DNA from 3 places in the Acidovorax sp. Q11 genome. Region 3 is predicted to be linked to each of the others. Evidence: predicted binding sites of a transcription regulator. Region 3 holds the regulator's gene; each other region holds the start of a gene.

Evidence for each region. The regulator sigma-54, encoded in region 3, starts transcription at its own class of promoters, with help from an activator protein. The targets are predictions, from matches to a motif close to TGGCANGNAANCTGCTTT.
Region 1: the regulator sigma-54 is predicted to act here: its motif matches at 1,645-1,662, upstream of ACYZGB_RS18655 (ammonium transporter).
Region 2: the regulator sigma-54 is predicted to act here: its motif matches at 2,647-2,664, upstream of ACYZGB_RS18030 (CmpA/NrtA family ABC transporter substrate-binding protein).

The regions. Positions count from the first base shown of each region.
Region 1 is NZ_JBUDZG010000029.1:32,788-38,890, reverse strand. It holds gene ACYZGB_RS18665 (ABC transporter substrate-binding protein) at 1-322, opposite strand, end outside; gene ACYZGB_RS18660 (sulfite exporter TauE/SafE family protein) at 574-1,332, opposite strand; gene ACYZGB_RS18655 (ammonium transporter) at 1,694-3,061, shown strand; gene ACYZGB_RS18650 (hypothetical protein) at 3,105-3,437, shown strand; gene ACYZGB_RS18645 (GMC family oxidoreductase) at 3,468-5,156, opposite strand; gene ACYZGB_RS18640 (MlaE family ABC transporter permease) at 5,444-6,103, shown strand, end outside.
Region 2 is NZ_JBUDZG010000027.1:27,695-33,797, reverse strand. It holds gene tsaD (tRNA (adenosine(37)-N6)-threonylcarbamoyltransferase complex transferase subunit TsaD) at 1-194, opposite strand, end outside; gene ACYZGB_RS18040 (branched-chain amino acid ABC transporter substrate-binding protein) at 305-1,465, opposite strand; gene ACYZGB_RS18035 (ANTAR domain-containing response regulator) at 1,721-2,347, shown strand; gene ACYZGB_RS18030 (CmpA/NrtA family ABC transporter substrate-binding protein) at 2,852-4,096, shown strand; gene ntrB (nitrate ABC transporter permease) at 4,161-5,144, shown strand; gene ACYZGB_RS18020 (ABC transporter ATP-binding protein) at 5,252-6,064, shown strand.
Region 3 is NZ_JBUDZG010000007.1:173,185-179,287, reverse strand. It holds gene ACYZGB_RS08865 (thiol:disulfide interchange protein DsbA/DsbL) at 60-707, shown strand; gene lptA (lipopolysaccharide transport periplasmic protein LptA) at 843-1,499, shown strand; gene lptB (LPS export ABC transporter ATP-binding protein) at 1,496-2,278, shown strand; gene ACYZGB_RS08850 (RNA polymerase factor sigma-54) at 2,278-3,861, shown strand; gene ACYZGB_RS08845 (glutaredoxin domain-containing protein) at 3,912-4,394, opposite strand; gene ACYZGB_RS08840 (acyl-CoA thioesterase) at 4,619-5,101, shown strand; gene ACYZGB_RS08835 (THUMP domain-containing class I SAM-dependent RNA methyltransferase) at 5,098-6,103, shown strand, end outside.

The DNA of each region.
Region 1 (6,103 bases), on a different contig from region 3:
TCACGGCCTTGGCGCGCTCTTCGGTGATGCCGTGCGAGGCGATCACCAGGTCCCAGCGGTCCTGGCGCAGGCCGGTCAGCAGGGCGTCGAAGCCCAGCGTCTTCCACTGGATGGTCAGGCCCATCTTCTTGGCCACGAGTTCGGCCACTTCCACTTCAAAGCCGGTCAGCGTGGTGCCGTTGAAGAAATTGAACGGGGCGAACTGCCCTTCGGTGGCGATGAGGATCTTGCCGTCCTTCTTCACCTCGTCCAGTGTCCGGGCCTGGGCGGCGAATGCGGCGCAAAGCGCGAGGGCGGTGGCGACAGCCTTGAACAATTTCATGGGATGGGTCCTGTACGGGGTATTTCAGGTACAAAAAATCCGGCATGCGGGTAAGCAGGCCGGAGGCTCGGGGAACGAGGGCGGGGTCATCGCCAATGGCGAAGCCTGCCGTCATCAAATGGACACGATTATAAAGATGTGAACTTTTTCCTTGACACTGCGGACAACCCCCAGCGGACGCTTGTGTGCCTATTCACAACAGGTTTAGACGGGGCTCCCGAACTTTCAGGAGCAGTTTTGTGTGCCCGGTGTCAGCGCAAGAAGGCGTCGTAGCCGGTCTTGAGGATCAGCGTGCTCACCACCAGGATGAAGATGCCGCGCACAAAGCCCGTGCCATGCTTGAGCGCCATGTGCGTGCCCAGCAGGCTGCCCACCACGTTGGCCACGGCCAGCGTCACGGCAAAGTGCCACCACACATGGCCCTTGGCCGCAAACAGCACGATGGCGGCGATGTTGGTGGCGCAGTTGAGCAGCTTGGCCGATGCCGAGGCGTTCAGGAAGTCATAGCCCAGCAGCCGCACGAACAGGAACACAAAGAAGCTGCCGGTGCCCGGGCCGAAGAAGCCGTCATAAAAACCGATGAGCACGCCGATCAGCCCGGCCACCAGCACCTCGGTGCGACCGGCAAAACGCGGCATGTGGTGCCGCCCCAGCTCTTTTTTGGCCAGGGTGTAGACCAGCACGGCCAGCAGCACCAGGGGCAGCAGCTTGCGCAGGAAGTCGGCCGAGATCACCGTGACGGCCCAGGCGCCTGCAAACGACCCGGCAAAACCGGCCGCCGCAGCGGGCAGCATGGCCTGCCAGCGGATCTGCACCCGGTGGCTGTACTGCCAGGTGGCCATGGCCGTGCCCCACACCGAAGCCGCCTTGTTGGTGCCCAGCAGCGTGGCCGGTGGCGCTCCCGGAAACGCTGCAAACAAGGCGGGCACCATCACCAGCCCCCCGCCGCCCACGATCGCATCCACAAAGCCTGCGAGCAGCGAGGCCAGGGTCATCAAAATCCATTCCATGGCGCTATTTTCGCACCTGGAGTGCTATCAATTCAGGACTGAACGGACGCGTTGGGCGCCTGGATCACTTTTCGAGCAGGCAAGAAAAAGGCGCTGGGATCGCCAGCGCCTGGAAAGTGTTGCACCTCGTTGGGTGCTTTGAATTTGGTTGTTGGTAGAAAGTGTCTCCTCGGGCCCCTCGCTTGGCACACCGAAGCGCGCTTTCGAGTGCCGCAACTGTAACGGCCGCACCCCGCTGGTGCATTGGGGGTTTCCCGCCCCCCTTTGTAGGGCGCCGGGCCGTGCGGTGGCCCTGAATCGGGCGGCATCGGTTGGCATGGCTCGTGCAATGCGCTGTAACAAATTGCGAAAGGGAGCCTTCATGCGGGGAGTCTTGCACCGGTTCGTGGCGGTTGTGGGGTTGTGTCTGGGGCTGTGTGCCAGTGTGCTGGCGCAGAGCCCGCCTGAGGCGGTGGCCGGTGGGGCGGCCCCGGCAGCGGTGGCGCTCACGCGGCCATCCCTGGTTGCGCAGGATGCCGTGAATGCGGCCCACACCGGCTGGATGATGACCTCCACTGCCCTGGTGCTGCTCATGACGCTGCCGGGCATTGCGCTGTTCTATGCGGGCATGGTGCGCAAGAAGAATGTGCTCAACACCATGGCCAGCGTGGTGGCGATTGCGGCGCTGGTCAGCCTGCTGTGGTTTGCGGCAGGGTACTCCCTCGCCTTCACGCCCGGCAATGCCTGGCTGGGTGGCTGGGAGCGCGCGGGCTTTGCGGGGCTGGACTTCGACCTGGCGGGCGGCCAGCTGGCCGTGAGCCATGTGGCGCCCCACATTCCCGAATCGGTGTACGCGATGTTCCAGCTCACCTTTGCCATCATCACCGCCGCACTGCTGGTGGGCGCGCTGGTGGAGCGCATGCGGTTTTCCGCCATGCTGGTCTTCATCGGCCTGTGGACCCTGGTGGTCTATGCCCCGGTGGCGCACTGGGTGTGGGAGCCGGGCGGCTGGCTGGCCCAGATGGGGGCGCTCGACTTTGCAGGCGGCTCGGTGGTGCATGTGAATGCGGGTGTGGCCGGGCTGGTGTGTGCCTGGTTCCTGGGCCGCCGCACGGGCTATGGCCGCCAGCCGTTTGAACCCTACAACCTGGGGCTCACCATGGCGGGCGCGGGCCTGTTGTGGGTGGGCTGGTTTGGCTTCAACGCGGGCTCGGCCGTGGCGGCCGATGGCCGCGCCGGGCTGGCCATGGCGGTGACGCACCTGGCCGCTGCTGCCGGTGCGCTGGCGTGGATGCTGGGCGAGTGGGTGGTGCGCGGGCGTCCGTCGTTGCTGGGGCTGTGTTCCGGCCTGGTCGCAGGCCTGGTGGCCATCACGCCGGCGGCAGGGTTTGTCACGCTGCGCTCGGCCGTGGTGATTGGCCTGGTGGCAGGCCTGGCCTGCTACTGGGGCGCCACGGGGCTCAAGCGGCTGCTGCGGGTGGACGACTCGCTCGATGTGTTCGGTGTGCATGGCATTGGCGGCATCGTGGGCTCGCTGCTCACGGGCGTGCTGGCCAGCCGCACGGTGGGCGGCGTGCCGGGCAGCCTGCTCACCCAGGCCATTGGTGTGGGGGCCGTGATGGCCTACAGCCTGGTGGCGACGGCCGTGCTGCTGTGGCTTGTCAACTTTGCAATGGGCCTGCGGGTGGACGAGCAGAGCGAGCAGACCGGGCTCGACATCGCCCAGCACCGCGAGCACTTAGGGGGTTGACCCACCGCGCCCTGGATGACTGAAATGCCGTAAGGAGCCGACCATGCCCGATTCCGACAAGCTTGCCATTGCCGCCCATCTGCACGTGCTGCTGCGCCGCAAGACGGGGCGCGTGACCGACACCGAGTGGATGGCGGCCAACGCCGAATACGCGCTGGAGATCGTGCGCTTTGCGCGCCTGCGTGCGCAGGAGGACAACGCGCCCGAGCTGGCCGAGTGGGCCGACCGGCTGGACCAGGCGGTGCACCAGGCGCCTACGCCCGCAGCGCGCAAGCCCTTGCTGGATGTGGCCACACAGGCGGTGCGCCAGCGCCTGGCACCACCACCGCCTCCACCGCCGCCCGAAGTGCCGCGCTACGTGGGGGGCATCCGCTGAGCGGGCCTGCGTGGCGGCACGGGCGTCAGGTCACGCCCGCCGCGCCGCGATGATCCACTCGGCCGCCTTCTCCGCCATCATCAGTGTGGGCGAGTTGGTGTTGCCGCTGGTGATGGTGGGCATGGCGCCCGCATCCACCACGCGCAGGCCGGCCACCACGCCGCCACGTCCGTCGCGCACGCGCATCTGCGCATCCAGCACGGCCATCGGGTCACCATCGCGCCCCATCTTGGTCGTGCCAACCGGGTGGAAGATGGTGGTGGCGATGTCGCCCGCCAGGCGCGCCAGGTCTTCGTCGCTTTCAAACTGCACGCCTGGCTTCCACTCCTCAGGCCGGTATTTAGCCAGCGCAGGCTGGGCCACGATGCGCCGCGTGACGCGCAGGCTGTCGGCCGCTACCTGGCGGTCCTCGGGCGTGCTGAGGTAGTTGGGGGCGATGGCGGGAGCGGTCTTGAAGTCGGCGCTCTTGATGTTCACCGTGCCCCGGCTCGTGGGGTTGAGGTTGCACACGCTGGCAGTGAACGCCGGAAAGCTGTGCAGCGGCTCGCCAAACGCATCGAGCGACAGCGGCTGCACGTGGTACTCGATGTTCGGATACGGCTGGTCGGCGCTGCTGCGGGTGAAAGCGCCCAGCTGCGAGGGCGCCATGCTCATGGGGCCGCTGCGCTTGAGCGCGTATTCGAGCCCGATCTTGGCCTTGCCCACCAGCGAGTTGGCCATGGTGTTGAGCGTCTGCACGCCCTGCACCTTGAACACGGCGCGGATCTGCAGATGGTCCTGCAGGTTGGCGCCCACACCAGGAAGGTCCACCGCCACGTCGATGCCGTGCTGGCGCAGCAGCGCGGCCGGGCCGATGCCCGACAGCTGCAGCAGCTGGGGCGAGTTGACCGCGCCCGCGCTCAGGATCACCTCGCCCGTGGCCTGTGCCGTCACCATCTCCTGGCCGTCCCACACCATCACACCCGTGCAGCGTTGGCTGCCATCGGGCTGGGTTTCGACCACGAGCTTGGCCGCTTGCGCGCTGGTCCACATCTCGAAGTTGGGGCGGCCATAGCAAGTGGGCCGCAAAAAGGCCTTGGCGGTGTTCCAGCGCCAGCCGCTTTTCTGGTTGACCTCGAAGTAGCCCACGCCTTCGTTGCTGCCGCCGTTGAAGTCGTCGGTGGCGGGGATGCCCGCCTGCTGCGCGGCGTGGGCAAAGGCGTCGAGCACGTCCCAGCGCAGGCGTTGTTTTTCCACCCGCCACTCGCCGGTGCTGCCGGTGGCCTTGTTGCCGTGCAGGCGTTTGAAATTCTCGTTCGCGCTGCCGGGCTGGTCCAGGCGCCAGTGGTCCTCGTGGCGGCGGAAGTAGGGCAGGGCGTTGTCCCAGCGCCAGCCCGCATCGCCGGTCAGCGCAGCCCACTGGTCGTAGTCGCGCGCCTGGCCGCGCATGTAGATCATGCCGTTGATGCTGCTGCAGCCGCCCAGCGTCTTGCCGCGCGGGTAGCGCAGTGTGCGGCCGTTCAGGCCCGCGTCGGGCTCGGTGTTGTAGAGCCAGTCGGTGCGCGGGTTGCCGATGCAGTACAGGTAGCCCACGGGGATGTGGATCCAGTGGTAGTCGTCCTTGCGACCCGCCTCGATCAGCAGCACGCGGTGGCGGCCGTCGGCGCTCAGGCGGTTGGCGAGCAGGGCACCGGCCGTGCCCCCGCCGATGATGATGGTGTCAAACGTGGTGTCGCTCATGGGTGAAGGGGCGGGCAATGTGGGGGTTGTAACGGTGGGCCATTGTGCGGATCGCTCAAGCCCTGTCGATAGGGTGTGTGCGAGTTGCTACATATTTGGTAGCTGTTGGGGTTTGCTGGTAGCGCGCTGGGCCTTGTTTTGATAATAATTACATGCCATCGGGGCTGGCCTGTGCTTGGCGCCCGCTTGTCCGGTGGGGCGGGCAGGTTGGGGTCCGCTACCATGCACCCTCTTCCTTTCTGCTTCTTGACTGTCACCTACCTCTGGCTGCTTGTGCAGCCCGGCCCATGACCGACCACGCCCCCCGCATTGTTCGCACCGAGACGCCCCAGGGGCCGTGTGCGCAGCTGCGTGGGCGCTGGGGCGCGGCCGAGCTGGGCTCCGAGTCGCAGTGGGAGGCCGTGTCCGAGCAGTTGCGAGGCTGCCCTGCCGAGCCTGCCCTGGGCTGGGACTTGCGGGAGCTGCAGTGGCTGGACCATGTGGGTGCCCAGCTGCTGTGGAACCACTGGCAACACGCCTGGCCCGCACAGCTGGCTTGCACCGAGGGCCAGCGCACCATGCTGTCGCGCGTGGCCGCGTTCACCACCGTGGCCCCCCCGCCCGAGCCCTGGCGCCTGGGCGACCAGATCGACCACCTGGGCGTGCTGGTGCTGCATGGCGTGGACCACGCCCGCCACCTGCTGGAGATGGTGGGCCAGTTGGTGCTGGACCTGGTGCGCCTGGCACGCGCCCCGCGCAAGGGGCCCTGGCGCGATGTGTCCGGCCACCTGTACCGCATGGGGGCCACGGCCCTGCCCATCACGGCGCTGGTGGGTTTCTTGATCGGCGTGGTGCTGGCCTACCTGATGAGCCTGCAGCTGCGGCAGTTTGGTGCCGAGTCCTTCATCGTCAACATCCTGGGCATCTCGCTGATCCGCGAGCTGGGGCCCATGCTCGCGGCCATCCTG
Region 2 (6,103 bases), on a different contig from region 3:
GCCAGCGGCAGCACACGTCGGATGTGGTCACGGCTGGCCAGCTCGGGCACCACGCCGCCATAGGCCTGGTGCATCTCGATCTGGCTGTGCAGCGCATGGGACAGCAGGATAGGCACGGCAATGCCCGTGGAACGGACCAATGCCACGCCGGTTTCGTCGCACGAAGATTCAATACCCAGGATCAACAAACTCATGCCCCGAGTGTAAAACCCGGCTCCATGCAGGGCCGGATGGAAAAACCCCTGCGGGCAGTCACCAGCAGGGGTTGCGCGGATTGAGGGGGCCCGACGACCCGGCGGCTTGCCTACCAGCGGTCCGACCGCATGCGCAGTTCCCACGCCCCGGCGCGCAGTTCATACACACCCACGGCGCCGTAGCGCTGCTCGCCCTTGTCGTCCCAGGTCATGGTGCCGATCACGGGCGCGTAGCCGTTGATGCTGTGCATGGCCTTGGTGATGTCCTTGGGGGCGGCCGACTTGGCTTTCTGGATGGCGGCCGAGAGGACGTAGGTGCTGTCGTAGCTGTAGTGGCCGCCGTAGGCCGGGGGCTTTTTGTAGGCGGCGATGTATTTCTCCAGGAAGGGCTTGCCGGTGGAGAACTCCTTGGCTTCCAGCACGGGCGAAGTGGCGTAGATGCCCTGCACGATGCCGCCGCCCTTGGTCATGTCGGTGGTCTTGATGGTGTCGCCGCCCAGCAGGCTGACCTTGGTGTGGTCCACCTTACGCAGTGCTTCGAGCAGGGCCAGGGCCTGGAAGTCGTTGAGGGTGGAGACGATCACGTCCACCTTGGCGGCCTTGAGTTCGCCTGCCAGTTCGTCAAACGCCACGGTCTTGTCGTCGAACGATTTGCGCACCACCACTTCTTTCTTCTCGACCTTGAGCTGCTCGGCGGCGCCGTCGGCCAGGCCCTTGCCGTAGGGGGTGCCGTCGTCCAGCGCGGCATAGCGTGCGGCGCCCAGCTGGGTGGCGGCAAACGAGCCGATGGCGCGGGCCTGCAGGGTGTCGTTGCCCACCATGCGGAAGGTGGTGGAAAAGCCCAGCTGGGTGAATTTGGGGTTGGTGGAGATGGCGATCTGCGCGATGTCCTTGGCGGCGTAGATGGGCGCGGTCTCGATGCTCACGCCCGAGTTCAGGTGCCCGATCACGGCCACCACACCGGCATCCACCAGCTGCTGGGCCACGGCCTTGCCGGTGGCGGCGTCGGCCTTGTCGTCCACCGACACCACCTCCAGCGTCACGCGCTTGCCGTCCACCGTGTAGCCGGACTTGTTGAGTTCATCCACCGCCAGGGTCACGCCGTTGAGCAGGTCCTGTCCCAGCGCGCCCAGCGGGCCGCTCAGGGGTTGCGCCACACCAATTTTGATGGTGTCCGGCACCTTGCCGCATCCGGTCAGGAGTGCGGCAGTCGCCACTGCGGTCAGGGCCAGGCTGGCCGAGAAGCGGCGCCGGTTGAAGTGCTTGTTCATGCAAAAAACTCCATATCTGAATGTCGAAGTGACCGGATGTATATGCGAGGCCACCCGGAGGCGCTATCGGGTATGCCCTCCCGCAGCATCCTTTATTAGCAACTTTCAGGCCCCGCAAGGGGGTGCCGCTGCTTTTTTGGGGGCTGATTAAGGGCTCCCGCCCTGCCCTGACCGCCCTCATGCCAGCGCCGATGGCCCCCATGCACCGCTTCGGCGCACCCAAATACGGCGTGAAAATTGCTTATGCTCGGGTCTATGAATGAGGCCTTGCGCATCGTGGTGGTCGCCCCGGATCTGGCGATCGCCGACCCACACGACGAACACGCCGTCCTGCAGGCGGAGCGGTCGCGTGCGCTGCGCATCGGGTTGCTGGAAAACAACTTCAACTTGGTGGCCACGCTGCCCGCCGATGTGTTCCTGAGCGAGCGCATCGCCCAGCTGCAGCCCGACCTGATCATCGTGGACGCCGAAAGCGAGGCCCGCGACGCGCTCGAACATGTGGTGATGGCCACGCGCGACGAGCGCCGCCCCATCGTGATGTTCACCAACGACGAGGACACCTCGCACGTGAAGGACGCGGTGGCGGCGGGCGTGTCGGCCTACATCGTGGCGGGCTTGGCGCCCCAGCGCATCCGCCCCATTCTGGACGTGGCCATGGCGCGGTTTCAGCACGAACAGGCCCTGCGCGCCGAACTGGCCGACGCCAAGACCGAACTGAAAGACCGTAAGACCATCGACCGTGCCAAGGGCCTGCTGATGCAGCGCCAGGGCCTGACCGAACAGGCCGCCTACGAAAAGCTGCGCAAGACGGCCATGGACAAGGGCCTCAAGCTCGTGGATGTGGCGCAGCGCATGCTGGACGTGATGGACTTGCTGGGCTAGTGGCATCCCCCTGAGGCGCTGCGCGCCTTCCCCCTTCTCTCGAATCGCTGGCGCGATTCGAGAGAAGGGGGACGATGCCCTCGCTGCGGGGCGGACCTTGGCTTGCATCCCTCGCCTGGGCCGCGCCCAGTTCAACCGAGGTCTCCCACATGGTGCGCCGCACAAACGCAGTGCAGCCCGGCCCGCATGCACCAGCCCTGGCCATTTCAAGCAAAAAAAGGCCGTTTGCGCCTGTCCATCTTGCCCAAGCAGCTATCAAAAGCATAGTAATGGCGGCGCCAAACTGGCGCAAAACAGGCTGGCACGCTGCTTGCATTAACCCTGGCAAGACCAAAGAAGGTCCCACCCTGACAGCACCGGCCCAATGGCGGGCCAGTGCTGACACAAGGCCCCCCAATGGGCTTTGCCATGGACAAAGGCGTCCCTCTCCGAGCCCGTTTGCGCATGCAACCCGGCCAGGGGAGGACGCCTTTTTTGTTTTCTAACGCACCGAGGAACCGCCCCATGACCGATCTGTTGAAAACCAGCCTCAACCGCCGCACCGTGCTGCAGGCAGCTACCGTGGGCGCCGTGGGCGTGAGCCCCGCCCTGCGCGCCCTGGTGCATGCCCAGGGCTCGGACGCCCCCGAGAAGAAGGAAGTGAAGATCGGCTTCATCCCGCTGACCGACTGCGCCAGCGTGGTGATGGCCTCGGTGCTCGGCATCGACAAGAAGTACGGCGTGACCATCATCCCCACCAAGGAAGCATCGTGGGCCGGTGTGCGCGACAAGCTGGTGAATGGTGAACTCGACTTTGCCCACGTGCTGTATGGCCTGGTCTACGGCGTGCACCTGGGCCTGGCCGGCCCCAAGAAGGACATGGCCGTGCTGATGAACCTGAACCACAACGGCCAGGCCATCACGCTGTCGAAAAAGCTCGCCGAAAAAGGCGCCGTCAACGGCGCAGGCCTGGCCAAGCTCATGGCCAGCGAGAAGCGCGAATACACCTTTGCCCAGACCTTCCCCACGGGCACCCACGCCATGTGGCTCTACTACTGGCTGGCCGCACATGGCATCAACCCCATGAAGGACGCCAAGGTCATCACCGTGCCGCCACCCCAGATGGTGGCCAACATGCGCGTGGGCAACATGGATGGCTTCTGCGTGGGCGAGCCCTGGAACCACCGCGCCATCATGGATGGCATCGGGGTGACCGCCACCACCACGCAGGACATCTGGAAGGACCACCCCGAAAAGGTGCTGGGCACCACCTCCGAATTTGTGCAGAAGTACCCCAACACGGCCCGCGCCGTGACGGCCGCCATCCTCGAAGCCAGCAAGTGGATCGACGATGGCCTGGCCAACAAGAACAAGATGGCCGAGACCATTGCCGGCAAGGCCTATGTGAACACCGGCGTGGACGCCATCAACCAGCGCATCCTGGGCCGCTACCAGGACGGCATGGGCAAGACCTGGGACGACCCCAACCACATGAAGTTCTTCAACGAAGGCACGGTGAACTTCCCCTACCTCACGGACGGCATGTGGTTCCTCACCCAGCACAAGCGCTGGGGCCTGGTGAAGGACCACCCCGACTACCTGAACGTGGCCAAGGCCGTGAACCGCATCGACGTCTACAAGCAGGCCGCCACCGCATCGAAGACCCCGCTGCCCAAGAGCGACATGCGCAGCCACAAGCTGGTGGACGGTGTGGTGTGGGACGGCAAAGACCCCGCCAAGTACGCCGACAGCTTCAAGATCAAAGCCTGATCGGGCGCCCCACCCGCCCAACCTGCACACCCGGCCTCTTCAAAGGATTCACAGGAGAAACACCATGGTCAGTGCCGTTTTTCACTCCCCCCTGGATGCCGCCCCCGCCGGGGTGGCACAGAATGCTATGAATAATGTAGCTACAAACGCTTTGCCAGCAGGCGCAAGAGCCCAAAAAACCTTGAATCCTGCGCCCGCACCCAAGGCAACGACCGCGCCCGGCGCCACAGCGCCTGCGGCACCTGCTGCACGCGACTGGGCTGCACTCTCACGCAGCTTCTGGCTGGCGGTGCTGCCACCGCTGTGTGGCCTGGGCCTGCTCATCGGACTGTGGGCGGTGGTGTCCACCACCACGGGCGGCAGCATTCCCAGCCCCGTGGAGACCTGGAAACAGGCGCTGGACATTTTCAGCAACCCGTTCTACCGCAACGGCCCCAACGACCAGGGCGTGGGCTGGAACGTGCTGATGTCGCTGGAGCGCGTGGCCATCGGCTTTGGCATGGCGGCGCTGGTGGGCATCCCTGCGGGCTTCGTGATCGGGCGCTTCAACTTCCTGTCGCGCATGTTCAACCCGCTCATCAGCCTGCTGCGGCCGGTGTCGCCACTGGCCTGGCTGCCCATTGGCCTGCTGGTCTTCAAGGGAGCCAACCCGGCAGCCATCTGGACCATCTTCATCTGCTCCATCTGGCCCATGATCATCAACACCGCCGTGGGCGTGCAGCGCGTGCCGCAGGACTACATGAACGTGGCCCGCGTGCTGAACCTGAGCGAATGGAAGATCGCCACCAAGATCCTCTTCCCCGCCGTGCTGCCCTACATGTTGACCGGCGTGCGCCTGGCCGTGGGCACCGCATGGCTGGTGATCGTGGCGGCAGAGATGCTGACCGGCGGCGTGGGCATCGGCTTCTGGGTGTGGGACGAGTGGAACAACCTCAACGTCAAGAACATCATCATCGCGATCTTCGTGATCGGCATCGTCGGGCTGGTGCTGGAGTTTGCGCTCATCAAGCTGGCCACTGCATTTACCTTTGAAGAGGTCAAAACTTGACCCACCCCTGAGCCGCGCCTGCGGCGCGTCACCCCCTCAAGGGGGCACCACCAGTGGCCCGGCAAAGCCGGTTCCACGGTGGTCCTCGAAAAAACCAGGAGCTCCTCATGCATGCATCTCTCACCACCAAGTTCATCGAAGTCCACGGCGTCGAACAGACCTTCAAGACGGCCAAGGGCCTGTTCCCCGCGCTGCGCGACATCAACCTGACGATTGCCAAGGGCGAGTTCGTGGCGCTGATCGGGCACTCGGGCTGCGGCAAGTCCACGCTCTTGAACCTGATCGCGGGCCTCACCACCCCCACCAACGGCGCGCTGCTGTGCGCCAACAAGGAGATCAAGGGCCCCGGGCCGGAGCGCGCCGTGGTGTTCCAGAACCACTCGCTGCTGCCCTGGCTCACCTGCTTTGACAACATCTACCTGGCCGTGGAGCGCGTGTTTGGCGCCAAGGAAACCAAGGCCCAGCTCAAGGCCCGCACCGATGCCGCACTGGCGCTGGTGGGCCTCACGCCGGCAGGTCAAAAACGCCCTGGCGAGATCTCGGGCGGCATGAAGCAGCGCGTGGGCATTGCCCGGGCGCTCTCCATGGAACCCCAGGTGCTGCTGATGGACGAACCCTTTGGCGCGCTGGACGCCCTGACCCGCGCCAAGCTGCAGGACGAGTTGCTGGAAATCGTGGCGCGCACGCAGAGCACCGTCGTCATGGTGACCCACGACGTGGACGAAGCCGTGCTGCTGTCCGACAAGATCGTGATGATGACCAACGGCCCCGCTGCCACCATTGGCGAAGTGCTGACCGTAGACCTGCCCCGCCCCCGCAAACGCGTGGAACTGGCCGAAGACCCGCAGTACGTGCACTACCGCAAGGCAGTGATCGACTTCCTCTACACCCGCCAGGGGCACGTCGAAAAAGCCGCTTGAGCGTCTGGGTCGGCCGCGACCCGGACACCCAGAACAAAA
Region 3 (6,103 bases):
GAACTTTTTGCGGGGGCATGGCTCCCATCCCCCAGACCTGAACTAGGAGAGTCTTTGCCATGAAACGCCGTGAGTTTTCTTTGTCCGCTGCTTCGGCAGTCGCCGCTTCCGCCCTGACGCTGCCCGTCGCCACCCCCGCGCTGGCCCAGGCCCGCCAGTTCAAGGAGGGCAAGGACTACAAGCGGCTGGACAAGCCCGTGGCGCCCGATGCACCGGCCGGCAAGGTCGATGTGATCGAGTTCTTCTGGTACAGCTGCCCCCACTGCAATGTGTTCGAACCCACGCTGGACGCCTGGGTCAAGGCCGCGCCCAAGGATCTTTTCATCCGCCGCGTGCCTGTGGCCTTCAATGCCAGCTTCGTGCCCCAGCAAAAGCTGTTCTACACCCTGGAAGGCATGGGCAAGCTCGAAGCCCTGCACGCCAAGGTGTTCCGCGCAATCCATGTAGAAAAGGCCAAGCTGGCCAAGGACGACGAGATTTTTGCCTGGGTAGCCCAGCAGGGTGTGGATGCCGCCAAGTTCAAGGAAGTCTACGCATCGTTCACCGTCTCCAACCAGGTCCGCCGCGCCTCGCAGCTGCAGGACGCTTATGGCGTGGAAGGCGTGCCCTCCATGGGCGTGGCGGGCAAGTTCTACACGGACGGCACCATGGCCGGCAACATGCAGAACGTGCTCCAGGTCGTGGAAGCGCTGGTCAAGCAAAAGTAAGCCCCGGGCTGCCCTGGGCACAAGCTCCTTAGCGCCAAAGGCCCTGGATACCCGATGAAGAAAGCCCGCTGATGCGGGCTTTCTTCATGGAGGGCGCGTGGGGATGGCTACAATGAACTGCAAGATTCGTGCCCTATGAACCACCGCCTCCTTCCGACCCTCCTGCTCGCGGCCCTGGCCTGCCTTCATGGCGTGGCCCACGCTGAAAAAGCCGACCGCGCCAAGCCCATGAACATCGAGGCCGACGCGTTGCGCCACGATGAACTCAAGCAGACCAGCGTGTTCTCGGGGCGCGTGGTCATGACCAAGGGCACCATCGTGCTGCGCGGCGCGCGGCTGGATGTGCGCCAGGATGCCGATGGCTACCAGTTTGGTGTGGTCACAGCCGAAGCAGGCAAACGCGCCTTCTTCCGCCAAAAGCGCGACACCTTGCCCGGCGCGCCCGACGAGTACATCGAAGGCGAAAGCGAAGTCATCGAGTACGACGGCAAGGCCGATAACGTGCGTTTCATCACCCGCGCCGAGCTGCGCCGCTACCGGGGCGCTGCGCTCAGCGACGAGATCACGGGTGCCGTGATCGTCTACAACAACCTCACCGACGTGTTCACCGTGGACGGCCAGCGCGCCCCCGCCACCAATGCGGCAGGCGATGCCCCGGCCCCCGGCAACCGCGTGCGCGCGGTGCTGGCGCCCAAGGACCCGCCCGCTGGTGCTGCAGCGCCTGCGCCGGCCGCCCCCGGCGCCGCACCCGTGCTGCGCCCCAGCAACAGCCTTGGCGGCGGCTCCAAGTGAGCGCAGTGCCCGTCCATCCCGGCCCTGACACCCAGGCCGGCAGCCGCCTGGAGGTGCAGCACCTGGCCAAGTCGTACGGCAGCCGCAAGGTCGTCAAGGACGTGTCGCTGGTCGTGCAAAAAGGCGAGGTCGTGGGGCTGCTCGGCCCCAACGGCGCGGGCAAGACCACCTCGTTCTACATGATCGTGGGCCTGGTGCGCAGCGATGCGGGCGACATCCGCATCGACGGCCATTCGGTGGCCCACATGCCCATTCACCGCCGCTCGCGCCTGGGGCTGTCGTATCTGCCGCAGGAAGCCTCGATTTTTCGCAAGCTCACGGTCGAAGAAAACGTGCGCGCCGTGCTGGAGCTGCAGCGTGGCGATGACGGCCAGCCGCTCTCGCGCGACGCCATCGAGGAGCGCCTGACGGCCTTGCTGGAAGAGCTGCGCGTGCAGCACCTGCGCGCCTCGCCCGCGATGGCCCTGTCCGGTGGCGAGCGCCGCCGGGTGGAGATCGCCCGCGCCCTGGCCACACAGCCGCGCTTCATCCTGCTGGACGAGCCCTTTGCCGGCATCGACCCCATCGCCGTGATCGAGATCCAGCGCATCATCGGTTTCCTCAAGGCGCGCGGCATTGGCGTGCTCATCACCGACCACAACGTGCGCGAGACCCTGGGCATCTGCGACCACGCCTTCATCATCAGCGACGGCCGTGTGCTGGCGCAGGGCACGCCGTCCGAGATCGTGGACAACGCCGAAGTGCGCCGGGTGTACCTGGGCGAACATTTCCGCATGTGATGAAGCCTGGCCTGTCGCTGCGCGTCTCGCAGCACCTTGCATTGACCCCCCAGCTGCAGCAGTCCATCCGGCTGCTGCAGTTGTCCACACTCGAACTCTCGCAGGAAGTCGAGCAGATGCTCGACGAGAACCCGTTCCTCGAATGCACGGCCGAAGAGGCGCCGCGCGAGGAGTTTGGCCTGGAAGCCGCCGACACCCCCGCGCAAGCCGACGAATACAGCGCTGAAGATGCTATATTTTCAGGAGCTGCAAGTGCAAGCACAGCGGGCGCAGAGGGCCAAAATGATGCCGAATCGCCAGGCCCTGGCGCCGACGAACCCGACTGGAGCGGCGACGGCACGGTAGAGATGGCGCCCAACGACGCCGAGTGGGGTGGCGACGCCCCGGCCCGCACCCGCAACGATGCGGAGGGCGACGACGCCGACGCCACCGAACTGGCCCGCTCGCACGAATCGCTCACCGCCTTTTTGCACCGCCAGGCCCTGTCGCTGCGCCTGTCCGAGGTGGACTGCGCCGCGCTGCGCTTCCTGATCGAATCCCTGAACGACGACGGTTACCTCGAAGAGCCGCTCGAAGAACTCGCCATCGCACTGGCCGGGCTGGACGACCTGGAGCAGATCGAGGAGCTGGTGCACCGCTTTACCGTGGCGCTGCGCCTGCTGCAAAGCCTGGAGCCCACGGGCGTGGGCGCGCGCAACCTGGCCGAATGCCTCACGCTGCAGCTCAAGGCGCTGGACGCCGACGAAGAGGCCGACCCCGACACCGTGCAGACGGCGCTCACCATCTGCCAGCAGCCGCTGGAGATGCTGGCCCGCCGCGACATCCGCCGCTTGACCCAGCTGTGTGGCGACGGCGAAGAGCGCACCCGCGCCGCCATGGCGCTGATCGCCCGCCTGGAGCCTCGCCCCGGCCGCAAGTTCGTCGATGTAGAGCGCAACATCATCATCCCCGACGTCATCGTGCGCAAAGCTGGTCGCGCCAACGGGCGGGACGGCCAGCACAACTTCATCGTGCAGCTCAACCCCGACGTGATGCCCCGCCTGCGTGTGCACGACATCTACGCCGGCGCGCTGCGCGGCCACAAGGGCGGCGAGGGCCACCAGGGCATGCAGCAGCGGCTGCAGGAGGCGCGCTGGTTCATCAAGAACATCCAGCAGCGCTTTGACACCATCCTGCGCGTTTCGCGCGCCATCGTCGAGCGGCAGAAGAACTTCTTCACCCACGGCGAACTCGCCATGCGCCCCCTGGTGCTGCGCGACATCGCCGACGAACTGGGCCTGCACGAGTCCACCATCAGCCGCGTGACCACGGCCAAGTACATGGCCACGCCCATCGGCACCTACGAGCTGAAGTACTTCTTTGGCTCTGGCCTGGGCACGGAAACCGGTGGCAATGCGTCCAGCACGGCCGTGCGCGCACTGATCAAGCAGTTCGTGTCGGCCGAAAGCCCCACCAAGCCGCTGTCGGACAGCCAGATCGCCGAGATGCTCAAGGAGCAGGGCATTGAATGCGCACGCCGCACGGTGGCCAAATACCGCGAGGCGCTCAAGATTGCGCCCGCCAATTTGCGCAAGGCGCTGTAGCGCTCAACGCGTTGAAGGGCGCGAGGGCTGCTTGAACGCCCGCCGCCAGGTTACTTGCGTGCCATGAACACCGCGTCATACGCCTGGGGTGTGAACCCGGCGATCTTCTGGCCGTTGGTCAGCAAGACCGGCACGCCCCTGGCGCCCAGCTGCTTGAACGCCGCCTTGCCAGAAGGCGTGTCGATGTCCAGCTCCCGATACGCGATGCCTTTGCCCGCCAGATAGGATTTGGCCGCCTTGCAGTAGCCGCACCAGGTCGCCATGTAAAGCACCACATCGCCCCTGGGGGCTGCGGCTGGCGGCGCGTCGGGGGCGGCTGCCGCCTGGGGCGCGGGCGATGCGCCCGGCACCACACTCACCGGCAGGTTCTCCAGCTTCATCGTCTTTTCCACGGCACCTGTCACAGGGGGCTTGTCGCTGTACACGACCCTGCCGTCTGCGCCCACCGATTTGTACAGCGTCTGGGCGCCTGCGCCCCAGGGCGTGGCGGCCAGCACCAGCACGGTCAGCAGGGTCCGATAAAAAGGGCGCATGGGGGGCTCCGGTAAAATCCGCTGCCCGAGAGCATACGAGACAAGGGGCATGGGGCCTGCAAGGTCCTTATGCCACCAACCCGCATTGCGACCCATGGCGTCTTGGCGTGCTGAGCCGCCCCACCACCGGTGGCCCTGCAGGCACCCTGCGGCACACGCCGCGCACCACTCCCCGCGCAGGCTAGTGCTCTCCGCTTCCTTTTTTCCTACCCCTGTCCGCCACCATGGCCCGCATTGTTTTTGACCTCCCCCCGCACTTCGGCTTTGCCACCGAGCTGCAGATCTACATCAGCCACGTGAACCAGGGCGGGCACCTGGACAACGCGCAGCTGCTCAGCCTGGTGTCCGAAGCGCGCGTGCGTTTCTTCCAGTCGCTGGGCTACCCCGAGGCGGATGTGGGCGGCCTGTCCATCGTCGTCGGCGACATCGTGGCGCAGTACAAGTCCGAGGGGTTCCATGGCGAGACCATGCGGGTGGAGATGGCCCCGGCAGACTTCAACCGCTACGGCTTCGACCTCGTGTTCTGCATGACCGAGAAGACCTCCGGCCGCGAAGTGGCACGCGGCAAGATCGGCATCGTCTTCATCGGCAAGGCCGACCGCAAGGTGGCGTTGATCCCCGAATCCATCCGCCAATTGCTGTTAGCCCGCGCAGGTGAGCCCGGTTCCCCCGCAGTGCCCGAGCGCGTATCCTCCCCATCGACATGAACCAACTCCAACTTTTCCTTCCTTGCGCTGCGGGCGTCGAGGGCTTTCTGGCCGACGAGGTGCATGGCATCACTGGCCTCACGGGGCAAGACCTGCTGGTAGGCCGGGGTGGCGTGCTGCTGCGCGCCTCGTGGCGCCAGGCCATGCAGCTCAACCTGCACAGCCGCCTGGCCCAGCGCGTGCTGGTGCAGCTGGCGCACCGCCCGTACCGTTCCGAAAACGACCTCTACGCCATGGCCAGCGATGTGGCCTGGGAGATCTGGTTCACCACGCGCCAGACCTTCAAGGTCGAGGTGACCGCCCAGCACAGCCCGTTGCAGAGCCTCAACTTTGCGGGCCTCAAGGTCAAAGATGCCGTGGCCGATCGCTTCCGCCACAAGAGCGGCGTGCGGCCCGACGTGAACACCCAGTGGCCCGATGTGCGCATCCACCTGCACCTGACCACCGACGAGGCCACGATCTACATCGACACCTCGGGCGAGCCGCTGTTCAAGCGCGGCTGGCGCGAGGACAAGGGCGACGCGCCGCTCAAGGAAACCCTGGCCGCCGCCATGATCGCCGCCAGTGGCTGGGACCCGCATGGCGACAACCCCCAGCCCCTGTACGACCCCTGCTGCGGCAGCGGCACCATCGTGGTCGAGGCCGCACAGATCGCCTGCCGCATCCCGGCGGGCATGTTGCGGCGCTTTGCGTTCGAGAAACTGCTGCCGTTCCAGGCGCATGTCTGGGGTGCTATTAAAAACGAAGCTGAAAGCGCAATACAGACCAGCGCAGTGCCCATTTTTGGCAGTGATGTGGCCTTCCGCATGGTCGATTTTGCGCAGCGCAATGCCGAGCGCGCCGGTGTGGCCGAGGCTGTACAGCTGCGCGGCGGCGACGCCCTGCAGCGCATGCCGCCCTGCGACCAGCCCGGCGTGATGCTGCTGAACCCGCCCTACGGCGAGCGCATTGCTGCCGCAGGTAGCGCCGGCCGCAACGCCAGCGAGCGCGCCGCCGACCGCG